Regions from separate parts of the Acinetobacter sp. ANC_7503 genome, predicted to be linked through region 2. Evidence: predicted binding sites of a transcription regulator. Region 2 holds the regulator's gene; the other holds the start of a gene.
The links. The regulator PhoB, encoded in region 2, activates phosphate uptake and scavenging genes when phosphate is short. The targets are predictions, from matches to a motif close to TGTCATNAANCTGTCATAA.
Positions count from the first base shown of each region.

Region 1: AC1M9M_RS05370 (inorganic phosphate transporter) is a predicted target of PhoB. The motif match lies at 5,002-5,020, and genes of this name have one in related genera.

Region 1 is NZ_JBWYJA010000003.1:33,781-41,535, reverse strand. Features, by position in the region: gene AC1M9M_RS05385 (rhomboid family intramembrane serine protease) at 1-220, shown strand, start outside; gene AC1M9M_RS05380 (ABC transporter substrate-binding protein) at 377-1,330, shown strand; gene AC1M9M_RS05375 (hypothetical protein) at 1,490-3,031, shown strand; gene AC1M9M_RS05370 (inorganic phosphate transporter) at 3,106-4,728, opposite strand; gene metH (methionine synthase) at 5,187-7,755, shown strand, end outside.
Region 2 is NZ_JBWYJA010000002.1:71,830-79,584, forward strand. Features, by position in the region: gene pncB (nicotinate phosphoribosyltransferase) at 1-757, shown strand, start outside; gene AC1M9M_RS04270 (sulfurtransferase) at 869-1,717, shown strand; gene asd (archaetidylserine decarboxylase) at 1,714-2,562, shown strand; gene phoR (phosphate regulon sensor histidine kinase PhoR) at 2,604-3,965, opposite strand; gene phoB (phosphate regulon transcriptional regulator PhoB) at 3,976-4,686, opposite strand; gene AC1M9M_RS04290 (TetR/AcrR family transcriptional regulator) at 4,915-5,601, opposite strand; gene AC1M9M_RS04295 (SDR family NAD(P)-dependent oxidoreductase) at 5,800-6,645, shown strand; gene AC1M9M_RS04300 (MATE family efflux transporter) at 6,697-7,755, opposite strand, start outside.

The DNA.
Region 1 (7,755 bases), on a different contig from region 2:
GCCCTGGAAACTGATATTTGTCTTTTTTATTCCTGTTCCAGCCATTATTTTTGCCGTGCTTTATGTTGCTTATAGTATTTGGTCAGGTAAACGTGGAAACAGTAACATCAACCATAGCGCACATTTATGGGGTGCAGCCTACGGTGTCGTGGTAACGATATTGATTGAACCTCAAATTATTCCACACTTCTTCAGCAAGTTGCTTCAACTACCTTTCTAATTCTTTGATCATTGCGGAGGGTTAAAACACTCCGCACAAATACCCTTAAATTCAAAGTTGATGCTGGTAAATAAATCAAAAACACAAATTCAACAATGATAATGATTATCATTTATATATTCATGTTAAGCTTTTATCAAACCTCGAGGTATTGATATGACTTACATTAAACTTCCATTGGCACTCATTCTTTCATTCAGTGCCTTTGTTTCATATGCTCAACCTGTTCAATTCACTTATCAAGATCAAACTATTCAACTTCAAAATACACCACAGAAGCTGGCTGTGTACGAACTATCCGCGTTGGATACACTGAATGCTTTAGGTATTCAAGCATCAATCGTACCCGAAACTACTTTTGTTGGTGCTTTGAAAAAATTTAATGACAAACAATATTTAAAGGCTGGATCTTTATTTGAACCCAACCAAACCTTATTAAAAGAACAAAAGCCAGATCTCATCATTGTCGGCGGGCGTTCTGCTGCAAAATTAAATGAGGTCAAAAAAATTGCACCTGCAATCAACCTCTGGCCTGATACTCAAAACTTCAATCAAGACCTGAAAAACCGCACACTTTTTTTAGCAAAAATGTTTAATAAGGAACAACTCGCACAATCTAAATTAGATCATGTCTATGCCCTTCAAGCACAACTTAAACAACTCACTAAAGGCAAATCCGGCCTGATGCTTTTTGCCATGGGTGATAATTTTATACCGCATGCAAAGAATGAAAGATTTGGATTTGCCTATGATATTTCTGGCTTAAAGTCAGTGGTGCCGACTGCAGCACCTCAAGCCTCAAGTACTCGACCTGCTCCAAACTCACCAGAAGCGCTTGCTGCCGCGCAACGCAATTTAGAGCGTCTAGCACAAGCAATAAAACAAAATCCTGATTTCATCATTGTGTTAGACCGTGGTGCTGTAAACACGCAAAACTATGCTGCGAAACAACATATTCAATCACATCCATTACTCAAGAATAGTCAAGCAATCAAAGAGAATCGTGTCATCTTTGTTGATGCCGATGCCTGGTATTTAACGGGCGCTGGCTTAGATAACACTGCATTTATGTTAGAAGAATTGATCAATGGTATAAAAAATACTAAATAATTGATTTTATTTATAAAGGAAGTCTTCGGCTTCCTTTTTTTAGAAATATCTCGTAATAATTCAATCAATATCTGGTAATTAATGCCACCTAGATCATTAATTTTGTCAGGATAATGTAGGCATCCGCGAATTTATTCATTTTTTTTTGAGATTTTTTGCATGTCTAATCAACCTGATGGTTTACAATTTTCCTCTAACACGTCCTCTAAACCCAGCAGTTCAAAATCAGGCCAACGCATCGTCAGTGCGGCATTACAACAAATTCAGCCAGAATACGCTGATGCAGTTATCAATGAAAAGAATTGGCGAAAATCCTATCCGATTCATTTTAAACGGTTGGTAGAATGTGGGCTCTCATCACCTGAAGCTGCGCTGCGCATCGCTCAAGATGGACTTCAACAAGCTTATGAAGAGTTTAGTTTTCAACGTGATCAACATACACATGCATTGAATGAAGTGATGAATCTTAAATCAAAAGATTTAAATACCTACACACTTCAAGGAAACTCTAATGCTGAGCCGCAATGGTTTGTACCTTATCAGGGTAAAAATTTAGAAGGTCAAGCCCTACTCGACCAAATTCAACTTTGGTTAGACCGAGGTATTATAGAAGCATCACATGCTCAGGCACTACAAGCGTGTGTGCAGCATCCAGAGTGGTTTGACCTTTCGGATCGAACAATGGTGCTGTTTGGTGCAGCTTCTGAAGCAGGACCTTTACCTTGGCTGGCGAAATGGAAAGCCAATATCGTGGCGCTTGATTTAAATCATGAGCGAGTATGGACAAAGATTTTGAATACTGTTCTGCAAGGCAATGCGACCTTATACGCTCCAAGTGTCGAATCAATAGATTCATCTTCATCAATACGTGCAGCTGCAGAGCGTTTAGGCGTTAACTTATTAACAGATACCCCTGAGATTGCACATTGGCTCACCCAGTTTGATCAAGACTTAGATCTTGCCGCGATTGCCTATTTAGATGGCGAAAAGCACGTTCGTGTTTCTATGGCGATGGACACCATTATGCAACATGTCAGCCAACAAAAATCCAATACCAGTTTAATGTATATGTGTACGCCCACTGACGTCTACGCTGTACCACAGGAAGTGATTCAAGGTGGATTAGATAAGTTTAAATCACGCTCTAAACTTGAAAATATTCTGTCCAAGAGTATTTCGACTGTCTCTCGTGATTATTTTTTCAAACAAAACGAAGAACGCTTATTCCAATGTCATGATAAACAGTATGGGATCTGCGACTGTCTTGTGGTAGAACAAGGTCCAAATTATGCGTTGGCGAAAAGGATTCAACAATGGCGCGCTACGTTAGCACGGTCACAAGGTCAACGTGTCAGCATTAATATTGCTCCATCGACCACTACACATTCGGTAACCAAAAACCCATTATTAAAAGCTGCTTTCAATGGTGCCAATTTGTTTGATGTTGAAGCATTTGAACCCGCGACGACCAATGCGATTATGGCTGCGTTGTGGATTCATGATTTGAGAAACCCACAGTCGGTTGCCAATCCTGACATCGCCCTCAATCATCCATTAGACTTAATCATGCATGGTGCTAATCATGGTGGATTATGGCGTGTAGCATATCTCGCACGCACCGCCCTACCATTTGCCGCATTATATGGTTTTGCTGAGGAAAAACTCCCCTTGAAAAAACTTTGGTCTAAATTCCAAAAATAAGTGTCATAAACAATTGATCATAAAAAAAGCGCTGATTGTTCAGCGCTTTTTTAGTCTTTAAGTATTGAATTCAATCAGGTGAACTGGAGGAACAACCAGAATAAACCACCTGACAAACAGATTGTTGCTGGCAGTGTGAAAATCCACGCTGATAAGATTGTGCGAACCATTTGGAAGTTTAAGCCCGACTTATTCGCAACCATCGTACCTGCTACAGCAGAGTTTAAAACATGTGTTGTTGACACTGGCATACCAAAGCCATCAGCAGCAGCAATCGTTGACATTGCAACTAACTCTGCAGACATCCCCTGACCATAAGTCATGTGTTGTTTACCAATACGCTCACCAACAGTAACAACAATACGTTTCCAGCCTACCATCGTCCCTAGACCTAATGCCAATGCAGTCGCAACTTTCACCCATGTTGGGATGTATTGAAGGAATGAATCTAAGTTATCACGGTAGTTGTCCACTGTTTTTTCTTGCGCTTCAGTCATGGCAGGTAAAGCTTCTGCTTTATCTAAACGCTTGAATGCAGTCGTGCTGAGGTACATATCATTACGGAATTCAGCTACTTGATCTTCAGGAACATCTTTAATGGATGTGTAGCTTCCTACTTTTTCACCTAAATGATCCGTTAAACTTGCCAAAGCTGGCACAACTTCAGGTGTGATTTCTTTGGTTTGGATATATGACGTGATAATTTGACGCGCTTTTTCATCTGGAATATCTTGGTGATTTGGATAAATCAAATCAGCAGTTTGAGCAGATAACTGACCAAACGTTTGGATATGTTGTTGATCTAGACTCTTGTTTAAAGAGTATGCCAATGGCACGATCCCGATCAGAATCAACATAATCAGACCCATACCTTTTTGACCATCATTTGAGCCGTGTGCAAAACTTACACCGGTACACGTGAAAATCAAAATGGCACGAATAAGTGGCGGCGGCGGTTTATTCCCTTCTGGTGGTTGGAATAATTCCACTTGTTTCTTAAAGATTTTTTTAACCAATAAGAACAATACAGCCGCAAATGCAAAACCGATTAATGGTGAGAATAAAAGTGCTTTACCCACTTTCATCACCTGTTCCATGTCTACACCTGACGCACCATTACCTGCGTTTAAGATGTAGTTCATGATGCCCACACCTAAAATCGAACCGATCAGTGTATGAGAGCTAGAAGCAGGGATACCGAGGAACCAAGTTCCTAAGTTCCATACGATTGCGGCAATCAACATGGCAAAGACCATGGCAAAACCAGCACCTGAACCGACGTTCATAATCAATTCAACAGGCAATAGCGCGATAATACCGTAGGCAACTGCACCACTTGCGACCATTACGCCAAGGAAGTTACAGAAGCCTGCCCACATTACAGCGACAGGTGCAGATAAAGCGTTGGTATAAATGACCGTTGCCACAGCATTGGCCGTGTCATGGAAACCGTTAACGAACTCGAAACCCAATGCGATAAACAATGCCGTGGCCAACATGATCACAGCATAAAGATTTAAAGCAGGCACATGAGATAAATCAGCAGCCAACTGAAAACCAATGTAAATCAAGGTTGAAACAATCAGTGTAAGGAACACTGGCATAAAGAATTTCGGCGTTGGCACGTGAACATTCGTCGACTGCATAGGCGTTGACGATTGTGCTGAATCTGAAACTGGAGTTTGATTAGAATTCATGCAAGCAGAGAAAGAGGATAAATATCCCCTCTATTGTTCAATTTAATTATTACAATTATATGACAAAGAGCTGTCATATAAGTCATCCAAATGACACTTATTTAAGAAAATTAAACTTTAAAAACTAATAATATTCAAAATTTAACAATAATAATCATATAGTTAATACAAAAACCTCGTCTTTAATCTTTATTTCAATCGGTAATTAAATAGATGAAATAAAGATGACATCACTGTCACATTTGTTACAACGGCAATTATTATTACATTAGATTATGACAACATGATGAAATATAGACAGTTTCAGTTTTGATAGGTTGGTCATCGTAGTCGATGGATGAAATTCATCCTTAATTTTTTGGGAATAGGTTCATAAATTTTTATTTATCAGAAAAGTGGACGTAACTCTGCTAAAATATTGCACCATTATTTGTGCAGATTTTTGTGAGAGTCATTTGATGTCTACCCTCGCCACCTTAAAAGCGCTTCTTGCCAAACGTATCCTGATTATTGATGGTGCAATGGGTACCATGATCCAACGCCACAAATTGGAAGAAGCTGATTACCGTGGTGAACGTTTTGAGGATTGGGCCTACGACCTTAAGGGTAATAACGACTTATTGGTTCTAACTCAGCCACAGATTATTCAAGGCATTCATGAAGCTTATCTTGAAGCTGGTGCAGATATTATTGAAACCAACTCGTTCAATGGAACGCGTGTTTCAATGTCTGACTACCATATGGAAGATTTGGTTCCTGAGATTAACCGTGAAGCAGCTCGAATTGCCAAAGAAGCATGTAAAAAATATTCAACACCTGAAAAGCCACGTTTTGTTGCGGGCGTATTAGGACCAACGTCACGTACCACTTCAATTTCACCAAATGTAAATGATCCGGCATTCCGTAACATCACCTTTGATGAGTTAAAAGTTAACTACATTGAAGCGACTAAGGCATTGATTGAAGGTGGTGCAGATATCATCTTGATTGAAACGGTCTTCGATACCCTAAATGCCAAAGCTGCGATCTTTGCAGTGAAAGAAGTGTTTAAAGAAATTGGTTACGAACTGCCAATTATGATTTCGGGCACCATTACCGATGCATCTGGCCGGACACTCACAGGTCAAACCGCAGAAGCATTCTGGAACTCAATGCGCCATGCAGAGCCTTTATCGATTGGCTTTAACTGTGCACTGGGTGCAGATGCGATGCGTCCACACGTCAAAACCTTGTCTGACGTTGCGGATACTTTTGTTTCAGCGCATCCAAACGCAGGCTTACCAAATGCCTTCGGTGGTTATGATGAAACTCCTGAAGAAACTGCAGCATTTATTAAAGAATTTGCTGAAAGTGGCTTAATTAACATTACGGGTGGTTGTTGTGGTACGACGCCAGATCATATTCGTGCGATTGCGCAAGCGGTTGAAGGTATTGCACCGCGTCAAATCCCTGAAATTGAACCTGCATGTCGTTTAAGTGGTTTAGAGCCATTTAACATTACTAAAGATTCATTGTTTGTGAACGTCGGTGAACGTACCAACGTGACAGGTTCTAAAAAATTCTTACGCCTGATTAAAGAAGGTAACTTCACTGAAGCTTTAGATGTTGCTCGTCAACAAGTTGAAGCCGGTGCACAGATCATCGACATCAACATGGATGAAGGTATGCTCGATTCGCAAGAAGCGATGGTGCATTTCCTGAATCTGATCGCATCTGAACCTGATATCTCTCGCGTGCCAATCATGCTCGATTCTTCGAAATGGGAAATCATCGAAGCAGGTTTAAAATGCGTACAAGGTAAAGCGGTTGTTAACTCAATTTCCTTAAAAGAAGGTTATGACGAGTTTGTAGAACGTGCTCGCCTATGCCGTCAATACGGTGCGGCAGTGATTGTCATGGCGTTTGATGAAAACGGTCAGGCGGATACTGCTGAACGTAAAAAAGAAATCTGTAAGCGCTCTTATGATGTCTTAGTCAACGAAGTGGGTTTCCCATCTGAAGATATTATTTTTGACCCGAACGTGTTTGCGGTCGCAACAGGTATTGAAGAACACAATAACTACGGTGTGGACTTCATTGAAGCAACCGGTTGGATTAAACAAAACCTTCCAAATGCGATGGTGTCAGGCGGGATCTCAAACGTATCGTTCTCATTCCGTGGTAATGAGCCTGTTCGTGAAGCGATCCATGCGGTGTTCTTGTATCACGGCATTCAACAAGGCTTAACCATGGGGATCGTCAACGCAGGTCAGCTTGCAATTTATGATGATATCGATGCTGAGCTAAAAGAAGCTGTTGAAGATGTGGTACTGAACCGTAACCAAGGCGCAAGCGGTCAAGAAGCGACTGAAAAATTACTCGCTGTTGCGGAAAAATATCGTGGTCAAGCGGGTGCGCAAAAGGCTGAAGAAAACCTTGAATGGCGCAATGAACCTGTAGAAAAACGTCTTGAATACGCGTTAGTTAAAGGTATTACGACTTATATCGATGAAGATACTGAAGAAGCACGTTTAAAATCAGCTCGTCCACTTGATGTGATCGAAGGTCCACTCATGGCAGGGATGAACGTGGTGGGTGACCTGTTCGGTGCCGGCAAAATGTTCTTACCACAAGTGGTGAAATCTGCACGTGTGATGAAACAAGCCGTGGCTTGGTTGAACCCATTTATTGAAGCAGAAAAAACCCAAGGCGAAGCCAAAGGTAAAATCTTGCTTGCAACAGTAAAAGGCGACGTACATGACATTGGTAAAAACATTGTCGGCGTGGTACTGGGCTGTAACGGTTATGACATCGTTGACCTTGGCGTGATGGTACCTTGTGAGAAAATCTTACAAACTGCGATTGATGAAAAAGTTGACATCATCGGTTTATCAGGTTTGATCACACCGTCATTGGATGAAATGGTCTTTGTTGCCAAAGAAATGCAACGTAAAGGTTTTAACATTCCATTGATGATTGGTGGTGCAACAACATCAAAAGCGCATACTGCCGTGAAAATTGCGCCGCAATATCACAATGATGGTGTGT
Region 2 (7,755 bases):
CCGTCTTAAAGCTAAAATTGAATTGTTGAAACACTATGAAAGTAGTCAACAACCGAATGATCCACCATTTCTTGTTTCCGATTTTGGAACACGCCGTCGCTATAGTTTTGACTGGCAGAAACATGTGGTGGAAGAGTTTAATAAGGCTGCACCACATATTTTTCGTGGCACAAGTAATGTTTTATTGGCAAAGCAGTTGGGTATTACACCCATTGGTACGATGGCACATGAATTTTTACAAGCTTTCCAAGCACTGGATGTTCGCTTACGTGATTTCCAAAAAGCTGCACTTGAAACTTGGGTGCAGGAATATCGCGGAGATTTAGGTATTGCACTGACAGATGTTGTTGGTATGGATGCATTCCTAAGAGACTTTGATTTGTATTTTGCCAAATTGTTTGATGGTCTACGACATGACAGTGGTGATCCATATGAGTGGGGCGATAAAGCCTACGCACATTATAAAAAATTAAAAATTGACAGCAAAACTAAAATGCTCACTTTCAGTGATGGTCTAAACTTAGAGAAGGCATGGGATTTGCATCAATATTTTAAAGATCGTTTCCAAGTGAGTTTCGGGATTGGTACTAACCTCACCAATGATATGGGACAAACTGCTTTGAATATTGTTCTAAAGTTAGTCGAATGCAATGGTCAATCGGTAGCTAAACTCTCTGATAGTCCAGGAAAAACGATGACTGATAATGATACCTTCCTCGCATATTTGCGTCAGGTATTTGATGTTGAGTCTCCTTAATCATAATTTCCCTTTTCTGATTTTTTGCTAATACCATGCAAAAAATCAGAATAATTTTGAAAAAGTCTTGTGCTAAGATTTGAACAAGGCCAATAGAACTATTCAATAAATATGACCACTAACGCTTTTGATTTCGGTCTGCTCATTGAAGCAGAACAACTTGTTCCTCATTTAGGAAGTGAAAAGTTACGTATTGTTGATTTGACCCGAAGTTCGGTCTATGAGCAATTACATATTCCGCATGCTATACATCTGAAGCCAAAATTTTTAGTGCGCCAAGAGGAACAAACTACGGGTTTATTGCCTGATGATGAAGGGCTTCAGCAGCTAGTCCAGATATTAAACATATCACCTGAGCATCATGTCGTGGTCTATGATGATGAAGGTGGGGCATGGGCTGGTCGACTGATCTGGAATCTACACTGTATGGGTTTTTATAACACCAGTTTATTAAATGGTGGTATTCATGCGTGGTTAGGCGCCAACTATCCTACTTCTTCAGAAGTTGAAGAGGTTCAGCCAGTCACATGTCTTTTTCAAGTTAAGACATCCAATGTTGATCAACACCGTATTGATTATTCAACTTTAATAAAAAAAATTGAAAATAAAACTTGCCAAGTATGGGACTGCCGAACGGCTGAGGAGTATACCGGGCAACGTCTCGCGGCACGTCGTGGTGGACATATTCCAACGGCTAGACATTTTGAGTGGAGTACTGCACTTAATCGTCAAAATCATTTAAAATTGCACCCCTTAGAACGCACGCAACAACGTTTAGAACAATTGGGCTTTCAATTTGATCAGCCAGTCGTCGTATATTGTCAGTCTCATCACCGTTCAGGTTTAGCTTACATTATTGGTCGATTACTGGGTTGGGATATCCAAGCTTATGATGGTGCGTGGAGCGAGTGGGGCAACCGCCTCGACAGTCCAATCATTACTGGAGAGTCACCTGAGTGAGTCTGACAAATTTAAAAAAGAAACTATTTATTCAAGCGCAGCAAATCGTCCCGCAACAAAAACTCAGCCGTTTGGTGGGTAAAGTCGCAGCCAGTGAAAACTCAGTATTAAAGAATGTTGTCATTCAAGCATTTAAAGCAAAATATGGCATTGATATGTCAATTGCTGAGCAACAAAATGCCTTGAAATTTAAATCCTTTAATGAGTTTTTCACTCGCTCTTTGAAAACAGGCGTTCGTTCAATTGATCCTAATCCTAAAAGTGTCGTGTCACCTGCAGACGGTGCAATTTCACAATTAGGTAAAATCAATGAGGGCGATATTTTTCAGGCAAAAGGTCAAAGCTTTTCAGTTGAAAAGTTAATTGGTGATCCTCAATTGGCAGCACCATTCAAAAATGGTGAATTTGCAACAGTGTACTTATCACCGCGTGATTATCATCGTGTGCATATGCCTTATTCTGGTACATTGACTGAAACTTTATATATTCCAGGTGAATTATTTTCAGTCAACCAAACTACAGCTGAAAATATTCCGGGTTTGTTTGCACGTAATGAACGAATGGTATGTTTATTCGATACTGATATTGGTCGTATGGCTGTTGTTTTAGTTGGCGCAATGATTGTTGCTGGAATTGAAACTGTTGCGACAGGTAAAGTAAAACCAACAGGTCGCTTAGAGCTGAACCATCATGCGATGAAACTTGAAAAAGGTGATGAGCTCGGACGTTTTTATTTGGGTTCAACGGCTGTAGTTTTGTTTGAGAAAGATAAAATGCAATGGGACCAAGCATTTAAGGCGAACTCAACTGTAGTAATGGGTGAAGCGTTGGGTCATCTTATTTGAGTATATCTTTTGAATAAGAAAAGCGCCTAAGGCGCTTTTTTTTATTCGTGCATTTTATACAAGCGTTCTTTGGGAAACACGGCAATAAATGTAGAGCCTTCGTTTTCTTTCGACTCGATTTCAATATGTGCGCCATGTTGCATAAGTACGTGCTTAACGATGGCAAGGCCTAAACCAGTACCACCTGTTTGACGACTGCGTGCACTATCCACACGATAAAAACGCTCAGTTAAACGCGGTAAGTGTTTTGGATCAATTCCAATACCAGTATCCTGAACAGAAAAATAGCCACGTTCTCCATCATCATGCCAGCCGATGGTGATGGTGCCACCTTTCGGGGTGTACTTTATGGCATTGGTAATTAAGTTGCTAAATGCACTCGCCAATTCCATATCTGAACCAATTAAGTCACAGTGGCTGTCTATATCAAGGTTAAGTGTATGACCATAATCAATATTGTAAGCTTGCGCATCATCGAACAGATGGTTCATTAAACTTGGCATTTCGATAATTTGATTTTTCGCAATTTGTTTTTCATTTTCTAAACGAGACAAAAGCAAAAGATCATTGACCAATGCATTCATGCGTTTAGTTTGCGATTGCATTTGTTCAAAGGCACGTTTCCAGCGCGGATTGATATCTTCTTGATCTGTGAATGTTTCGATATACCCACTTAACACTGTGAGTGGTGTTCTTAATTCATGTGAAATATTGTCAACAAAATCTGAACGCATTTGCTCGAGATTTTTCATACGGGTAATGTCGTGCGCAACTAAGAGGCGACTTTCATTGCCAAAGCGAGTCAGTTTAATTTGCGCATACTTATTATCATGGTTCACCAATTTAATTTTTACACCATCTGGTGCTTGATGGGTATTATGAAAATACTCAATAAAATCAGGTTGGCGAATAATCGTGAGCAGGTTACGGCCACGATCAACAGCTTGAATCCCAAATAGTTTTTCCGCAGCAGGATTCCACCATTCGATTTGATGGGAATCATCCGTAAGAATAATCGCTTCTGATAAAGCTACGAGAGAAGATTGAGTTCGATCGATCAGTCCAACCATTTCAGACTGAACAATACGTTCTTGGCGTTGAGCCCGATATACATTGAACAGTAATGCCCCCCAGATTCCATTTAAATTTGGTGGTACATCGTAAGGACGATTCGAAATCCAATCATTGACTAAATATAATGAGCGTAATTGGATACCAAAAAATATGAGACAGGCAATGCCTAAGCATATCCAAAGATATCCAATCCCTAACCCGATACAGCCCGCAATAATCAGTAGAAATACCAGTAAACGTAAGTCTTGCTTGGCAAAAGTCCATAAACTGCTATATAGAAACTTTTGATGTTCACGTGCCAATTCTGGGACGGGGTAGGGTTCGTACATAAAATCTAAATTAACCTAAAGCAACATCAGCTCGTGTTGAAAAACGATAGCCAGTACCACGCACAGTTTGAACATAACGGTCTGCACCATAAGGTTCGAGCACCTTACGTAAGCGACGGATATGGACGTCGATGGTTCTGTCTTCAATATACACATTTCCACCCCATACCTGATCAAGTAATTGAGCACGGGTATAGGCACGTTCTGGATGAGTCATAAAGAATGCCAATAGACGATATTCTGTTGGCCCCATATCAAGAATATTTTGATTATAGCTGACACGTTGGCTTACTGGGTCAAGAATTAAGCCATTTGCATCAATGGTTTTTTCGCCATTTAACGCATTTGCACGTCTTAACACCGCTTTAATACGGGATACCAACTCACGTGTTGAAAATGGTTTCGTCATATAGTCATCTGCTCCAGCATCAAGACCTTGAACTTTATGGTCTTCTTCGCCACGCGCAGTCAACATAATGACTGGAATTTCTGAAAGTGTTTCATCACGCTTAAGGCGACGACACAAATCTACGCCACTCACGCCACCCGGTAACATCCAGTCGAGTAGGATAAGCGCTGGACGTTGATCAACAATCATTTGATGTGCTTGTTTCGCATCTTCTGCTTCCAAGCATTGAAAGCCTGCCATATCTAAAGAAGTATGGATCATTTCCCGAATTGGGAGCTCGTCGTCGACAATTAAAATGTAGTCATCTTTCACAACGCAATATCCTATGATGAACGGTGAACCGTTTTATATTTATGACAGGCTTATTACAAAGATTAATTATGACAGTATCATTGCAAGATGGAAATCGAAGTTAAATATAGCAATGTTTTGTGACAATTAGGCTGATATTTTGTCTCATTGATATTTATTAATCTGAAATTAAATCAATACCTTAAATTTACTTACGATTTGTCACAATTTCTTCATCTTAATTTGATGCTACTTTTTCATTAGATCATTCAATAGGGCGAGAAAAACGGTTTTACATGCCTGAACGACCTCAGCACGTGGAAGTTTAAAACCACCTACTACCCAGCGAACAGCAACTTGAGTGACATAGCCATTTAGACCAGTTGCAATCAAGGAGATCTCTTTTTCAGTGAGATGGGTATGTGGCATCATTAATGTGACAAAGGCATGAATCATTCGGTCGAAACGGCCCATTGTTTCTTGAATGGTTGCATGATTATGAAGTTCTTGGACGAGCATTGCATCAATATAAATAATCCGAGCGGTACGCGGATCATCTTCTAAAAAACTAAAGAACGCATTTAGACCTGCATCAATCATGTTGAGAGGCTCAGGAGAGGCTTTCATAATAGCTTGCATTAATGTTTGTTGAAGCTTCTCAATCAGTTCTAAAAAGATCGTTTGGAATAAGTTTTCACTTTTCTTAAAAGATTCATAAAAGTAACGTTCAGTTAATTTCGCTTGTGTGCAAATATCTTTAACGGTTACTGAGAAAAAACCATGAGTTCCATATGCTTCAATACCCGCTTCAATAAGTTTCTCACGGCGTGCTTGTTTGCGTTCAGTTAAGGACATCCCTTTAAATTGACGCTCTTTTGCGGGAGGCTTTTCAATCGCTTGCTCGTGTTCTGATGGAGTGAGGTTCTCTGGGTTCATAGCAATTCGAGTCTTTTTATAAAAGTGTTATGCTGCGGTCAGTATAGAGTACTGATCAGCTAAAGATACTAAATTGGCCTATAGTAACAATAAAAATGGTCGATAGTTACATTGACAATAATAATTGTCAAAATTATAGTGAACATGAATGACCCAGATCAACGCTGTGGTGCATAAAAATCAAAAAAAGGATTCACAATGAAAAATTTTAAAAACAAAGTGGCTGCAATCACAGGTGCAGGTTCTGGTATTGGTCAACAACTTGCGGTGTTACTGGCCAAGCAAGGTTGTCATTTGTCTTTAAGTGACGTAAATGAAAAGGGCTTAGCAGAAACAGTTGAACTGACGAGGAATGCAAATGTACGAGTCACAACCAAGAAAGTAGATGTTGCGAATCGTGACGAAGTTAAAGCATGGGCGGCTGAAACTGTACAGAATCATGGTTCAGTGAACATGATTTTCAACAATGCTGGGGTGGCATTGGGTTCGACCGTTGAAGGCGCAACATACGAAGAGTTGGAATGGATTGTTAACATTAACTTCTGGGGTGTCGTGTACGGCACCAAAGAATTCTTACCATATATTAAGAAAACAGGTGATGGACACATTATCAACATTTCAAGTTTATTCGGTTTAACTGCGCAACCAACTCAGTCTGCGTATAATGCAACTAAATTTGCTGTACGTGGTTTCACTGAATCTCTTCGTCAAGAGCTAGATATTGAAAATGTGGGTGTGAGCGCGCTTTGCGTACATCCAGGTGGCATTCGTACCAATATTGCGAAAGCTGCAAAAATGAATGACAGTTTAAAATCTTTGGGCATGAATCCACAGAAATCTGCACAGACATTTGATAAATTATTACGTTGTCCACCTGAAGAAGCAGCGCGTCAAATTCTAGAAGCAGTGCAAAAAGATCGCCGTCGTTTACTGATTGGTAACGATGCGAAAGTGATTGATTTAATGCAACGTGTGATGCCAACGGGCTATCAAAAAGTGACTGCATTTGCGACTAAAATGAGTAAACGTTTCGATTCTAAATAATCGTTAAAAAAACCCGCGTCATGCGGGTTTTTTATTTTCTTGATTTCTAATTTAAATTAGTACTTGAACAGTTTTCTTTTTCCAAACAAATTGATAATACAAACCTTGCATCACACATAAGCAAACGAAAGCCAAAGCATAAGCGTACCAGATTCCCGCCAGCCCCCACCATGCGCTAAATAGATAAGCTGCTGGGAGTTCTATACAGAGTATGGCTACAATATTGATGATCATTGGCATAGTCACAGTGCCACTTGCACGCATAATTGAGGCGAAAATAGCACTCGCGCCAAAAAATAAAATTGACCACAGCACAATAAACAATAATTGTTGCCCGAGTATCACGACTTTTTCATCTGTAATAAATAATGCCATGAGATATTTTGAGAACAAATAAGCCAAGATTACGAGCCCGCCTGTAAAGACAAAATTCATCCCCAGTGCTGTTTTAGTTACACGTGATAAAGAATCCGCTTTACCTGCACCGATCGCTTGAGCCCCAAAAATAGAGGCAGCAATTGCGATAGACAGAGCAGGGAATTGGATGTAGTTCAAAACCTGATTAACTGCGCCATAAGCAGCTGTTGCTTCTGAACCATAGCGATTGACCAAGCCGACAATGACTAATCCTGCCACAGAGGTCGTGACCATTTGAATGCCTGTAGGAACGCCAAGTCTGAGAATAATTTTGCTCAGTTCAGGATTGTGGCGTACATGTTTACACATTGCTAAATCTGGACGTAATGGATGATTTTTTTTATTTAAATAAACGTACAGAAAAATAAGCACGGCCAGATAACCCACAATCGTGGCGATGGCAGGTGCAATGATACCCAATTGAGGAAATCCAAAATATCCAGCGATGAGAACAGGGGTAATAAAGAGCCCAATTAAACTGGTCATTCCCAAAGCGATGAGAGGTGTAATGCTATCACCGACACCACGTAAGATAGAGGTATAAATAATATAAATAAAAAGGAGTGGGCTACCTGCTAACATCCATTGAACATAAGGCAAAGATAAATGCATGACACTTGGGTCTGTGCCCAAGGCCTCAAGAATGTGGCGTGCAGATAGAACACCTAAAATGGCAATAATCGTCCCGCCGAT